Regions from separate parts of the Paenibacillus sp. FSL R7-0210 genome, predicted to be linked through region 2. Evidence: predicted binding sites of a transcription regulator. Region 2 holds the regulator's gene; each other region holds the start of a gene.
The links. Region 2 encodes Rex, which represses fermentation and respiration genes when NADH is low (regulators of the CRP and FNR family bind a similar motif). Its sites were predicted from a motif close to TTGTGAAATATTTCACAA; they were not measured.
Positions count from the first base shown of each region.

Region 1 (4,291 bases), 270 kb from region 2:
GGCTACGATCTCATCCCGGCTAAGCGAGGTGCAGCTGCAAATCCCCTGCTTGGCGCTCTGCTGGAAGTTGTCTCCGAGAACGAATTGCAGAATCTGCTCCACCACTGGCTTACAGCCGCCGCATGAGCGGGTTGCACCCGTGCAGGCTTTGATCTCATCCACCGTAGTGAAGCCGTTCTCCGTAACAGCATCTACAATGGCTTTTTTGGTTACGCCGTTGCAGCCGCAGACGATTTCTTCATCGGCCATCGCTTCGACGGACATGCCTTTCTTGGCTCCGCCTCCGCCGCAGCAGCTTGTGCCCATAACTTCATCATAGATTTCATTGGTCATCTCTGTGCTGTTTTTCACAAGCTTCTGCAGGTTGGCAGATTCCGTTACATCACCGAACAAGACGGCACCGACAATCACATTATCCTTAAGCAAAATCTTCTTGTAGGTTCGCTTCCATTCATCCTTGGCAGAAATGACGGTATGCTCCGGTGTTTCGGTGAATTCACCAGCGGAGAATACATCTACCCCGGAAATTTTGAGCTTGGTTGCTACAACTGAGCCTTCATAGCCCGGAGTCTGTACACCAGACAAATGCTTGGCAAGAACCATCCCTTGCTCGAATAGCGGTGCAACGAGTCCGTAGCAGGTTCCCCGGTGTTCTGTACATTCGCCGACAGAATACACATCTGCCATAGAAGTCTGCATATAATCGTCAACTACGATCCCGCGGTTAACGGTGATTCCGCTGTCCTTCGCAAGCTGGACATTCGGCTTGATTCCAACAGCCATCACTACAAACTCTGCCGGCAGCTCACTGCCGTCACTGAAGCGCAGACCGGTAACCCGTTCTTCGCCTGTCAGCTCTACCGTCTGCTTGCCCATGGCGAATTTCACACCTTGACGTGTAAGCTCTGCCTGCAGCATTGAAGAAGCGGTACGGTCCAGCTGGCGCTCCATCAGATCCTCCAGCAGATGCACAACGGTAACATCCATACCCAGGTTGACCAGGCCTTTCGCAGCTTCAAGACCTAGCAGTCCTCCACCGATCACAGCCGCCGTGCGGTACTGCTTCGCCGCTGCCAGCATCGCATCGCAGTCCGCGATATCGCGGAACCCGACTACCCCATACTTGGTGCTGCCGGGTACGGGTAGAATGAAAGAATTCGAGCCTGTTGCAATAATTGCTTTATCGTAAGGAACCGCCAGTCCATTATCGGTCAATATTAGTTTGTTCTGTTCATCGATCCGGGTAACAGTTGTGCCGGTATGCAGTGTAATATGATTATCTTCATACCACCCGAGATCGTTGAGAATGATGTCTTCAATTGTTTTGCTGCCTTCAAGTACATAGGACAACATAATCCGGTTATAGTTGGGATGCGGCTCACTGCCGAAGACAGTAATATCATAAGCGCCGCCCAGCTTCAGAATCTGTTCAATAGTGCCTACTCCCGCCATGCCATTCCCAATCAGCACTAACTTTTCTCTTTCCGCTGCCACTGGTAGACCCTCCTTCAGAAACTCTGATTTCTTCAATAACTTTACCTGATAGAGAAATTATACTGTCCCCAATTCCATGACAAGTGTGACCACAGTCACACGGTATGTGAATTTTTTCACACAAGTGGAGATGACTTCTCCTGTCCAAAAAAAACGGATACCCATGCAGTTTCGCACAGATATCCATTCATCGGGTACATGATCTCACTCATATACTTCATTCACTTATTTCAGTACCAGAGAGATCTCCAGCTTGTCCTGCGGACTGAGCTTCATGTCCACTCCATTACCGAGCAGACCTTTATCGTTGACCTTCAGTCTCCATTCCTCGCTGCTGAGCGGTGTATAATCCATAACAGTAAGCACCGTCCGGTTATCCTCGGCAAGCCGGACCATACCGCTGTTCTTGAGCAGTCCCTTGACGGACATATCCTGCATAAAAGAAAGCACATGCGAATGTGTCAGCTCCGGCTGCTCGCTCCCCCCGTTCACCGTGATGATGACAGGCTGAAACATCTTTCCGGTTCCGGCAGGCCCTGCTGACATCGTAATGGCCGAACCCGGTTCCAGCGTCGTATTCAGCTCTTGAACCTTCTTGCCGTTCACCTGAACCTCCCAGCTCATATCCGGACCCAGGGAGACCTTATTCACCTCAAGAATACTGGTTCCATCCGCTGAAAATGTAACAACGCCGCTCTTTCTGAACAGCTCTATTATTGAATTCCCAGGCACGTAAGCTTCGTTAAGCAATCTGGCCGAGCTTCCGGCCATTTCACTGTCACCCACCTTGACTGAAAAGGTTAATCCTTGGCCTCCGTTACTGCTGCCGCCATTCTCTGATCCCAAGCCACAACCGCTTGCCGCGGCTAGCAAGAGAAGGCACAGCATGAAGCGCATCCATTTCGTGGACATCCCACGGCACCGCCTTCATATGTATTTTCCCAGACTCTTTAAGGATAACGCATAGAGGAAGGGTTCTCAAATCATTTCTGCCGGAAGAAAAAGTAAAAAGCCCCCGAAGGGACTTCTACCTTGCAGCAGGTTCTATTGATACCGCAGGAACAAAATGTTGTTCTCCAGATGTACATGCTCGAAGGTCATGCCTTCCAGTTCTTCAAGGCGGGCATAGGTCAGGCGATAAGTCGTGCAGGCATGTGCAGGCGGTGTGTAGTCATTAGTAACTCTGCGCAGCTCGCGCAGAATCTCTCCGGCCCCGTCATGCTCAGCTTCCAAATTATGCAGCAGTCCGCGCAGCTCCGCAAGTCCTTCTTCGGTGGGGTTCTGAGTGTAGGCCAGCATCTTAGGGAATTCGCTCTCTTCTTCCTTCGCTGTATGCTGCAGCAGCTCTTCACGCAGCATATTGAACAGACGGTGCATTTCTCCGAGGTGCGGTGAATCCTCACCGTGAACGCGGAACACCTTGGTTACATTTTGACTGATTAACGGAAGCTCTTCACGCAGATAACGGTGATGCTTGTTCACAATATAATCCACCAGCTCCTCCGAAGAAGCCTCGTTCCAGGCGGTATCCTCTTCCAGAACCGGGTGCTGCTCTTGCAGCTTGTTCAGCTCCTGCACCATTGCTGCCGGATCAAGACCCTTCTCGGCAGCGGCTTCAGCCAGCGGCTTGGCACCTCCGCAGCAGAAATCGATCCGTTGTGCCTTGAAATAATCTGCTGCTTTGGGGAACTGCAGGACAATATCTCTGACCATTGCTTCCGGGGTGAACCCGGGATGAATTGTTGTATCGTTTAATTGATTGGACGCCATGTTGGCCCCTCCTCAGGTTAAGATGTAGGTTTGTGCTTCTTTTCACTTCTACACCTTATCACTGGGCTTAGGCGGAACTTGTGATTGTACGCACTGAATATAACAAATTTTAATGAACGCGAACTTTTAGTATTCTTATGTAAAATATACTAGACATTTTGTTTTATATATTTTACAATATGCGTGAGGTGAGGGAATGGGGAAGAATCTGAGGCTCAAAGCCTCCAGAGCGGCAAAAGACATGTCGCAAAAGCAGCTGGCGGATGCCGTGGGGGTCACAAGACAGACAATTATCGCGATTGAGAATGGTGATTACAACCCCACTCTGAGGTTGTGCATTGACATTTGTGTAACCCTTGGGAAGACGCTGGATCAATTATTTTGGGAGGGAACGAAGGATGAGCAGAACGAACCTGGATGAGAGACAATTGCAGCAGCGGCACAAGGCGGGGAATCAGGCATTTCTTTTGATGGCATTCTTATTGCTGGCAGACATGGCGCTGCAAAACTACGGAATGAAGTGGCTGGAATATCCGCTTAGTAATTACGCAATTTTCATGCTGGGTGTGGGTTCCTATCTCGTACGGCTGATCTGGAGCGGTGCATATGTGGGACCGGGCGGAGCACAGGGCGGAGCAAAAGGGAAAAACGTTCTGGGGGCACTGCTGGCGATCGTGGTGGCAGCCTGCATCCTTATCGTTACCTTCGTGAATCCAACCGCCCAATCAGCAGCAAACAGCGGTGCGAACGGGAAGGTGATTCTGATCATTTCCGTTACAGCAGGACTGGTCATCTTAAGCACCGTGTACTTGATCCGGCGGAGGAATAACCGGGCGGAGTAGAGTGGCTTGTACTGCTGTGAGTGACTAGAAGTACAAATAAAGGAGGAGCGGAGCGATCGCCTTTGTGTTTGGATTTCTACCGCGAAGAGCGGTTTGTATCAGGAAATCCAAACACAATAGCGGCCGGAAGTCCAAATGTTCACCGCAGCGACGACTTGGTTTTAAGTTCAACTCTTTTTTCGAGC
Region 1 is NZ_JBBPAR010000001.1:1,270,703-1,274,993, reverse strand. It holds gene nirB (nitrite reductase large subunit NirB) at 1-1,494, opposite strand, end outside; gene MKY64_RS05320 (hypothetical protein) at 1,720-2,406, opposite strand; gene ric (iron-sulfur cluster repair di-iron protein) at 2,539-3,234, opposite strand; gene MKY64_RS05310 (helix-turn-helix transcriptional regulator) at 3,461-3,685, shown strand; gene MKY64_RS05305 (DUF6773 family protein) at 3,663-4,106, shown strand.
Region 1: a site for Rex is predicted at 1,599-1,616, ahead of nirB (nitrite reductase large subunit NirB). Genes of this name have one in related genera too.

Region 2 (4,291 bases):
TATACACCGGGCAGCAGCCGTTCGATCGTAATGTCCGGCAGCTGGGCGGCTATGATTCCGCGCATTTTCTCTTCTGAGGTGCCATTGCTCAGTTCCTCAGCATACAGGTCGTTGTCGCCTCCGGCAGGCTTGCCCTCCAAGGTGAAACGGACCCACACCATCAGCTCGGTCCCTGCTTCATTTTTACCGGTCAGCACCCAGTAGATCTCATTCTCATTCCAGACAGATTTCTGGGCCTTGGTTACCTCTGTTAGTCCGGCACGCGCCCGGGCCAGCTCCTTGGCCTCACTCCGCTCGTTCCACTGGTCCTTCATAATGTAGGCATAGAACTGGCTTAGTCCGAACAGAAGGAGCAGCACCACGGTAATCCCCAGCCAGATCCATTTTCTCCTCTTCTTCTTCACCACGCTGCTTCCTTTCCCGTTCCCTTGAATTACCGTTTAAGCAGGCTCTCGAACGTCTCCTGTGCTTTGCGGCGGATGGCTTCTTCATCAAGTGTCAGGCATTGTCCATGCTTCACAACCTGCTGGCCGTTCACCCATACATGCTCTACATCCTTGGCACTTGCCGAATATACGGCATGGGAGAGCAGATCGGTATGCGGCAGCAGATGAGGCTGGTCAATATCAAGTGCGATGAAGTCGGCCTTCATTCCTGCTGCAAGCCGGCCCACCCCGCTTAGGAAAATAGACTGCGCCCCATACTCCGTAGCCATCAGAAGCGCCTCAGGAGCCGGTACCGCTGTAGGATCACCGCTTACGCCCTTGTGGATCAGAGCCGCCAGCCGCATCTCTTCGAACATATCCAGATTGTTGTTGCTCGCCGCACCGTCTGTCCCCAGAGAGACCTTAACCCCGGCTCTCAGCAGCTCAGGAACACGGGCTACCCCGCTGGCCAGCTTCAGGTTACTACCGGGGTTATGCGACACGCCAACGTTATGGCGGGCCAGGATCCCGATCTCTTCATCGTTCAGATGAACCCCGTGGGCAATGAGCGAAGGACGGGTGAACATCCCGAGCTTCTCCAGATGCGCGACCGGACGCAGGCCGTAGTCGGCCACGTTCTGTTCCACTTCATGGCGCGTCTCGGACATATGGGTGTGTATTGGCAGGTCTAGATCATGGGCAGCCTGCACAAACTTCATGAAAAACTCTGGAGGACAGGTGTACGGGGCGTGCGGTGAGAGCATGGTCGTAATTCTGCCGTCAGCCTTGCCGTGCCAGTTACGGGCAAAAGCAATCGCCTCAGCAAGCTTCGCTTGCTGTACCTCTTCCGGGCACAGCCCAATTACGCCGCGCATCAGCACAGCACGAATACCGGACTGCTCCGTTACTTCCGCTACCCGGTCCATATGATCATACATATCGAGGAAGGTGGTTGTGCCGCCCTTCAGCATTTCCAGTACAGACAACGAGGTTCCCCAATATACATCATCACCAGTGAATTTCTCTTCCATCGGCCACATCTTCTCCTGCAGCCAAGTCTGAAGCACCATATCGTCGCCGTATCCGCGCAGCAGTGACATGGCCGTATGCCCATGGGTATTGACCAGACCCGGCATGAACAGCAGACGGCTGCCGTCTATGACCTGTGCACCATCCTCCACTACCGGCTCAGCTTCACCTATGTAAGTAATCAGATCATTCTCCAGGGACATGTACCCGCTCAGTACCGGCTTGTCACTGCCCGGAACCAGGAAGTGCCCATTCTTGATTATCGTGATCTTACTGCTCATCTTCAGCCTCATCCTTTCCATCATGCAAATAATAGGCCAAGCTCTGCAGATCTGTGGTGAAATCTGCGGCATGAATCCGGATATTGGCAGGCGTCTTGAGAATAACCGGTGCGAAGTTCAGAATCGCTTCGATACCGGAATCCACAAGAATATCGGCTACGTTCTGGGCTTCGCTGTCAGGCACGGTAATAATCCCGATCCGGATGCCCTGCGAGCGGATGGTACTGCTTAGCTCCTCCATCGGCTGCACAACCAGCGAGTTGATCTGCTGGCCCACCTTCGGCGGGTAGGCATCGAAGATGGCAGTAATCTTCATCGTATCCTTCAAGTAAGCGTTGTAGTTAGACAAAGCATGACCGAGGTTACCGGCTCCAACCAGTGCAACATTAATTTGCTGGTCAAGCTTCAGGATATGGCGGATCTTCTCAATCAGATAAGATACATCATAGCCGATGCCTTTTCTGCCAAAATCACCGAAATAAGCCAAATCCTTACGGATCTGGGCGGGATTTAGGTCAAGCTTCTGGCCCAGCTCCTGAGAAGAGACTGTGGAGATTTCACGTTTTTGGAGATCGTTCAGGAAACGCAGGTACACTGGGAGCCTGCGCACGACGGCCTCCGATATTTTATCCGATTTCATGTATTCTCCTCCTTAAAAGTTTTGTTAGCCTACACTTCATTCCGTACAATTATAGCAACCGTGCCCCGCCGCCTGCCGGAGTGGCAGGACAGGCGGGAACGGATCTTCAGGATAATCATGACTTATTAATAATAGCAATAGCAGATGAATTAGGAAACCCCGCCGTCATCCAGCCATTCGGCAATTCTCGGGACCATCTGCTCGGTGAGCATATGCTCCATCTTGGGACCGGGGAGCGAGTACAGAAAGTACTTTCCGTAATGCGATTCAATCACTCTGGTATCGTACACAATTACGATGCCCCGGTCCTGCGCCGTGCGGACCAGCCGCCCGAAGCCCTGCTTGAAGCGGATGACAGCCTGCGGCACGGACAGCTTCATGAACGGATTCTTCTTCTGTGCCTGAAGCAGCTCTGACTTCGCTTCTGCCAGCGGGTGATTCGGCGGCTGGAACGGCAGTCTGACAATCGCCAGGCAGGTCAATGCTTCTCCAGGGATATCCACCCCTTCCCAGAAGCTGCTGGTACCCAGCAAGACCGAAGCCGGGCTGTCCTGGAAGCGGCGGATCAGCTTGCTCCGGCTGCCGCCTTCCACACCTTGTCCGAGTACCGCGATATCCTGTGAGGCAAGTGCCTCCTTCAGCGGTTCATACACCTGGCGCAGCATCTTGTAGGAGGTGAACAGCACCAGCATCCGCCCCCGTGTTGTTACAGCTGTCTCAGCAAGGGAGTGCACGAGGGTGTCCACAAAGCGGGCATCCCCAATACTCCCCTTGACGCTCGGGAAGTCCCGCGGAATGACCAGGAGAGCCTGCTCACGATACTTGAATGGCGACGGAAGCAGTGCAGTCATCAGACGCCGCTGCTCTGCAGCCTCGCCAAGACCCAGGTTATCAATCATGAACTGGAAGGATTTATCCACGGATAAGGTGGCCGAGGTCAGGATAATGCTCTTCTTCTTATCGAAGAACAGCTCCCTGAGCTGGGTGCTGACATCTACAGGAACAGCATACATTTGCAGCGACTTGCCCTTATAATTACCGCTTCCCTCCAGCCAATACACGATATTCTCATCGTTCAGACTCATGAAGAAGCGGATCTGCTCTCTAATGGATGCCAGATCCTTGAATAACCCGCCGATATCGGTCACAAGACTGTCTGAGGAGGATTGGCTGTCCGTGTCACGCATCTCACTGAGCATTTTGTCGCCCTTGCGGATGATATCGCTCAGACTGAGGTTCAGTGTATTCTCAAGGGCAGCCAGCTCCTCCCAATCCTTCGGCTTCTTGCCCGGCTGCAGGCGTGCCACCAGCTGGCCTGCTTCACCGGCCCCTGCATCGCTGCGCTCGGGCAGCAGGCTGAAGAGCCGGTCGCTGAGCGCATCCCAGGACTCCTTCACCGTCAGCAGATCGGGATAGATCCGGTCGATCACGCCGCTCCATTCGGAAGCCTGCTCACTGCCCGAAGACTGCAGACTCTGGCGGAGGGCAGGCAGCTGCCCGCTCCGGCTATCCTTATAGAGTCGGGTGAGGGTATGGGCGAATGTGAAATATTTCATCTGCATGCCAAGATGCTTGCCGGCAATATCCTCCAGATGATGGGCTTCATCAATTACAAGATGGTCGTACGCCGGAAGAAGCTGATGCCCGGCTTTGACATCTGCGAACAGCTTGGAATGATTGGTGACCACCACATCGGAGATCCCGGCTTCATGCTTGGCCCGGTGGTAATAGCATTTGCGGAACCACGGACAGGCGCGTCCCAGGCAGGAGTCGGTATCACTGGCCACCGTCTCCCAGAAATCGCCGCCCCGTCCGCTTAAGTTAAGCTCCTCATCATCGCCGGTCGTCGTCTGAGTCAGCCAGACAAGCATTTGCGCAGCGGTGAGCGCTTCTTCCCTTGGACTCGTAAAGTCCTT
Region 2 is NZ_JBBPAR010000001.1:1,536,814-1,541,104, reverse strand. It holds gene MKY64_RS06615 (cell wall elongation regulator TseB-like domain-containing protein) at 1-404, opposite strand, end outside; gene MKY64_RS06610 (amidohydrolase) at 434-1,735, opposite strand; gene MKY64_RS06605 (redox-sensing transcriptional repressor Rex) at 1,725-2,375, opposite strand; gene dinG (ATP-dependent DNA helicase DinG) at 2,525-4,291, opposite strand, start outside.

Region 3 (4,291 bases), 240 kb from region 2:
CGATACGTTCGTAGGAATATTTGTCATGCATATAGTGAATGATGTTCAGCGTATTGACATAAGTCTTAGCCAGCCATTCCATCATTGGTTTGAAGCGTTTCATTACTTCATCATAATCCAGGTATTCAGAAGTGATCGCAGGATATTCAGGACCTACCTGAGCACCGGATTTCTCATCTTTACCGCCATTGATCGCATATAGCAGAGCCTTAGCCAGGTTGGCACGGGCACCGAAGAACTGCATTTGCTTACCGATACGCATTGGGGATACGCAGCAGGCAATCGCATAATCTTCACCCCAGTATGGACGCATTACATCATCGTTCTCATATTGGATAGCGCTGGTCTCAATAGATACTTTGGCACAATATTTCTTAAAGCCTTCAGGAAGCTTCTCGGACCACAGTACAGTCAGGTTTGGTTCTGGAGCAGGTCCCAGATTGTACAGGGTATGCAGGAAGCGGAAGCTGTTCTTGGTTACGCGGGTTGTGCCGTCTTCAGCCATACCACCGATGGATTCTGTAACCCAAGTTGGGTCGCCGGAGAACAGGTCGTTATAGTCAGGCGTACGCAGGAATTTCACGATACGCAGCTTCATTACGAAATGGTCAACAATTTCTTGAGCTTGCTCTTCAGTCAGAGTACCTTCTTCAACGTCGCGTTGAACATAGATATCAAGGAAGGAAGATACGCGTCCAAGGGACATTGCCGCACCATTCTGTTCTTTAACAGCTGCCAGATAACCGAAATATACCCATTGTGTAGCTTCTTTGAAGTTCGTAGCCGGTTTGGAAATATCCATACCATGAGCTGCAGCCATTTGTTTCAGTTCGCCAAGAGCACGCATTTGCTCGGACAGCTCTTCACGCAGACGGATAACATCTTCTGTCATGGAGTCAACTTCAAGCTCAGCCAGTTGCTGCTTCTTGTCTTTAATCAGGAAATCAATACCATACAGAGCAATACGGCGATAGTCGCCGATGATACGTCCGCGGCCATAAGCATCAGGAAGACCTGTGATTACGCCCGATTTACGCACAGCTCTCATATCTGGTGTATATGCATCAAATACGCCTTGGTTATGCGTTTTGCGGATGTTCGTGAACATGTCAACGATATTCTGCGGAAGCTCGAAGCCATAAGCCTTAGTAGCATCGATCATCATCTTGATACCGCCGAACGGCTGAATGGAACGTCTGAAAGGCGCGTCAGTCTGAACGCCGACAATCTGTTCCTTATCCTTGTCAATGTAGCCAGGAGCGTGGGAAGTGATGGTGGAGACAGTATCGAGGGATACATCCCATACGCCGCCTCTTTCTCTTTCTTCCTTGCTCAGCTGGGAGATAATCTTCCACAGTTCAGTTGTATTGCTGGTAGGTCCAACCAGGAAATCTTCAGTTCCTTCATAAGGCTTGATGTTCTTGGCAATAAAGTTGTTAACGTCAACTTTCTTGGCCCAGACACCTTTTGTGAAATTTCTCCAACCTGATTTTGCTTCTAATACTTCTTTTTCAATCACCGACATGCTAAATCCCTCCATTTATATTTATTATATTTGTAGAGATCGCGGGCTTGAAGGTTAATCCCGTGTCTCGTGATCCCGAGGCTAATAGTTGTTATAAAATTCACAATCACATCTTCATAACGGGGATCGTTGTCTATATAAACATTTTAGTTTATTTTCTGAAAAAGGACTGTGACAAATATCACTCTTTCGGTGATATTTGTCACTTCCATCCAGTCCCATATTAACCTTTAACCTTATTCTTTGCCAGGCAACCGTTAATTAGTTATCGAATTTGCCGTAGAATGCGTTGCGGTATACATCAGCAAGCTCGGAGACCAGCGGCATTTTAGGATTGGCAGTAGTACATTGGTCTTCAAATGCACGGTCAGCCAGATAGTCTACACGGGATTCGAAGTCCTTAGGATCGAAACCAAGAGCCGAGAAGGATTCTTCGATACCGAGTTTTTTGTTCATGTCGCGGATTGCATTGATCAGGCTGGTTACGCCTTCTTCGGTAGTGCGTGCAGGCAATCCCAGAATACGGGCGATTTCTGCGTACCGTTCGTCAGCTACAAAGTGCGAATATTTAGGGAACGAAGCGAACTTCGTAGGTTTCTTGGCATTGTAACGGATAACATGCGGCATCAGGATCGCATTGGTACGGCCGTGTGCGGTGTGATACTGTCCGCCCCATTTGTGTGCCAAGCTGTGGTTAATCCCCAGGAATGCGTTGGCAAAGGCCATACCGGCAAGCGTCGAAGCATTGTGCATTTTCTCACGGGCCAGCTTGTCGCCTTGCAGTGCGGATTTCTCCAGCCACTGGAACACCAGTTGGATGGCTTTGATTGCCAGACCATCGGTATAGTCACTGGCCATTACAGATACATAAGCTTCGATAGCATGTGTCAATACGTCCATTCCTGTATCGGCAACTGCAGTCTTAGGCAAGCTGTAGACAAACTCAGGGTCAATAATTGCTACGTCTGGAGTCAGCTCATAGTCAGCGAGCGGATACTTGGTATTATTGCCTGTTGTCTTGTCTGTGATAACTGCGAACGATGTTACTTCAGAACCTGTACCCGAAGTGGTTGGAATGGCAACGAATTTCGCTTTGTTGCCGAGCTTAGGGAATTTGTATACCCGTTTGCGGATATCCATGAACTTCTGTTTCAGGCCGTTGAAGTCTGCATCCGGATGTTCGTAGAACAGCCACATGCCCTTGGCAGCATCCATTGGGGAACCACCGCCGAGTGCGATGATGCAGTCCGGCTGGAATCTGTTCATCATAGCTGTACCTTTTTCTACAGTAGTAGTCGATGGATCCGGTTCAACTTCCGAGAACACTTCGATCGCTACAGGAGTCTGGCGCTGACGCAGATAGTGCTCAACTCTTTCAACATATCCCAGTTTAACCATTACAGGGTCAGTGATGATAGCAACGCGTGTGATATCAGGCATTTTGGCCAGGTACTGAGTGGCTCCCTTTTCGAAGTAAATCTTGTCAGGTACTTTAAACCATTGCATATTCACGGTACGACGATTCACCCTTTTCACGTTGATCAGATTGATTGCAGTGACGTTCTGCGATACCGAGTTGCGTCCGTAAGATCCGCAGCCCAGTGTCAATGAAGGGATATTAGTGTTGTAAATGTCGCCGATTGCGCCGTGAGTCGATGGCGAGTTGACGAGAATACGTCCGGTCTGCAGACGGTTGGAGAACTTCATGATTACTTCTTCGTTGTTGGAATGGATAGCCGAGCTGTGGCCCATGCCGCCAAATTCAACGATTTGAGCTGCGCGCTCGATACCCTGGTCAGCATTCTTCACCTTGTAGCAAGCCAGAACCGGGCTCAGCTTCTCAGCGGACAATGGATATTTAGTACCTACACCTTCAAGCTCAGCTACCAGGATCTTCGTTCCGGCAGGAACCTGAATGCCGCACATTTCAGCGATCTTCACAGCGGATTGGCCAACGATAGCCGGGTTAACTGCACATTTCTCTACGTTCATTGCGCCGCTGGTCAGCTTAGCTGCTTCTTCTTTGTTCACAAAGTAACAGCCGTTTGCAATCATTTTCTTTTTCACTTGATCGAAGATGGCTTCTTCAATGATAACTGCCTGCTCGGAAGCACAGATCATACCATTATCAAAAGTCTTCGACAGGATAAGGTCTGTTACAGCCTGATCAATATCAGCACTCTTCTCAATGAAGGCAGGCACGTTACCAGGACCTACGCCGAGTGCCGGTTTGCCGCAGCTGTAAGCTGCCTTGACCATTGCCGATCCGCCGGTTGCCAGAATCAGTGCAACATCCGGATTGTTCATCAGTGCGTTTGTTTTGTCCATCGTAGGAAGCTCAATCCATTGGATGAAGTTCTCAGGTGCGCCTGCTGCTACGCCTGCATCATGCAGAATTTTGGCTGCTGCCGCACTGCACTCTTGCGCTGACGGGTGGAAACCGAATATAATAGGGTTACGTGTTTTAGCGGAAATCAAAGCCTTAAACATCGTGGTGGATGTTGGATTGGTTACCGGTGTGATACCCATAATGATTCCGACTGGTTCAGCAATCTTCTGGAAGCTGTCATAAGCGTTATCCTCAATAACGCCTACAGTCTTGTCGTACTTAATACCGTGCCAGATATATTCAGTGGAGAAGATGTTCTTTGTAATTTTGTCTTCGTATACTCCGCGTCCTGTTTCTTCAACAGCCAGTTTTGCCAGGTACATATGCTTGTCGAGTCCGGCCAGCGCCATTGCATGAACGATTGTGTTTGTCTGCTC
Region 3 is NZ_JBBPAR010000001.1:1,295,242-1,299,532, reverse strand. It holds gene pflB (formate C-acetyltransferase) at 1-1,525, opposite strand, end outside; gene adhE (bifunctional acetaldehyde-CoA/alcohol dehydrogenase) at 1,787-4,291, opposite strand, start outside.
Region 3: a site for Rex is predicted at 1,614-1,631, ahead of pflB (formate C-acetyltransferase). Genes of this name have one in related genera too.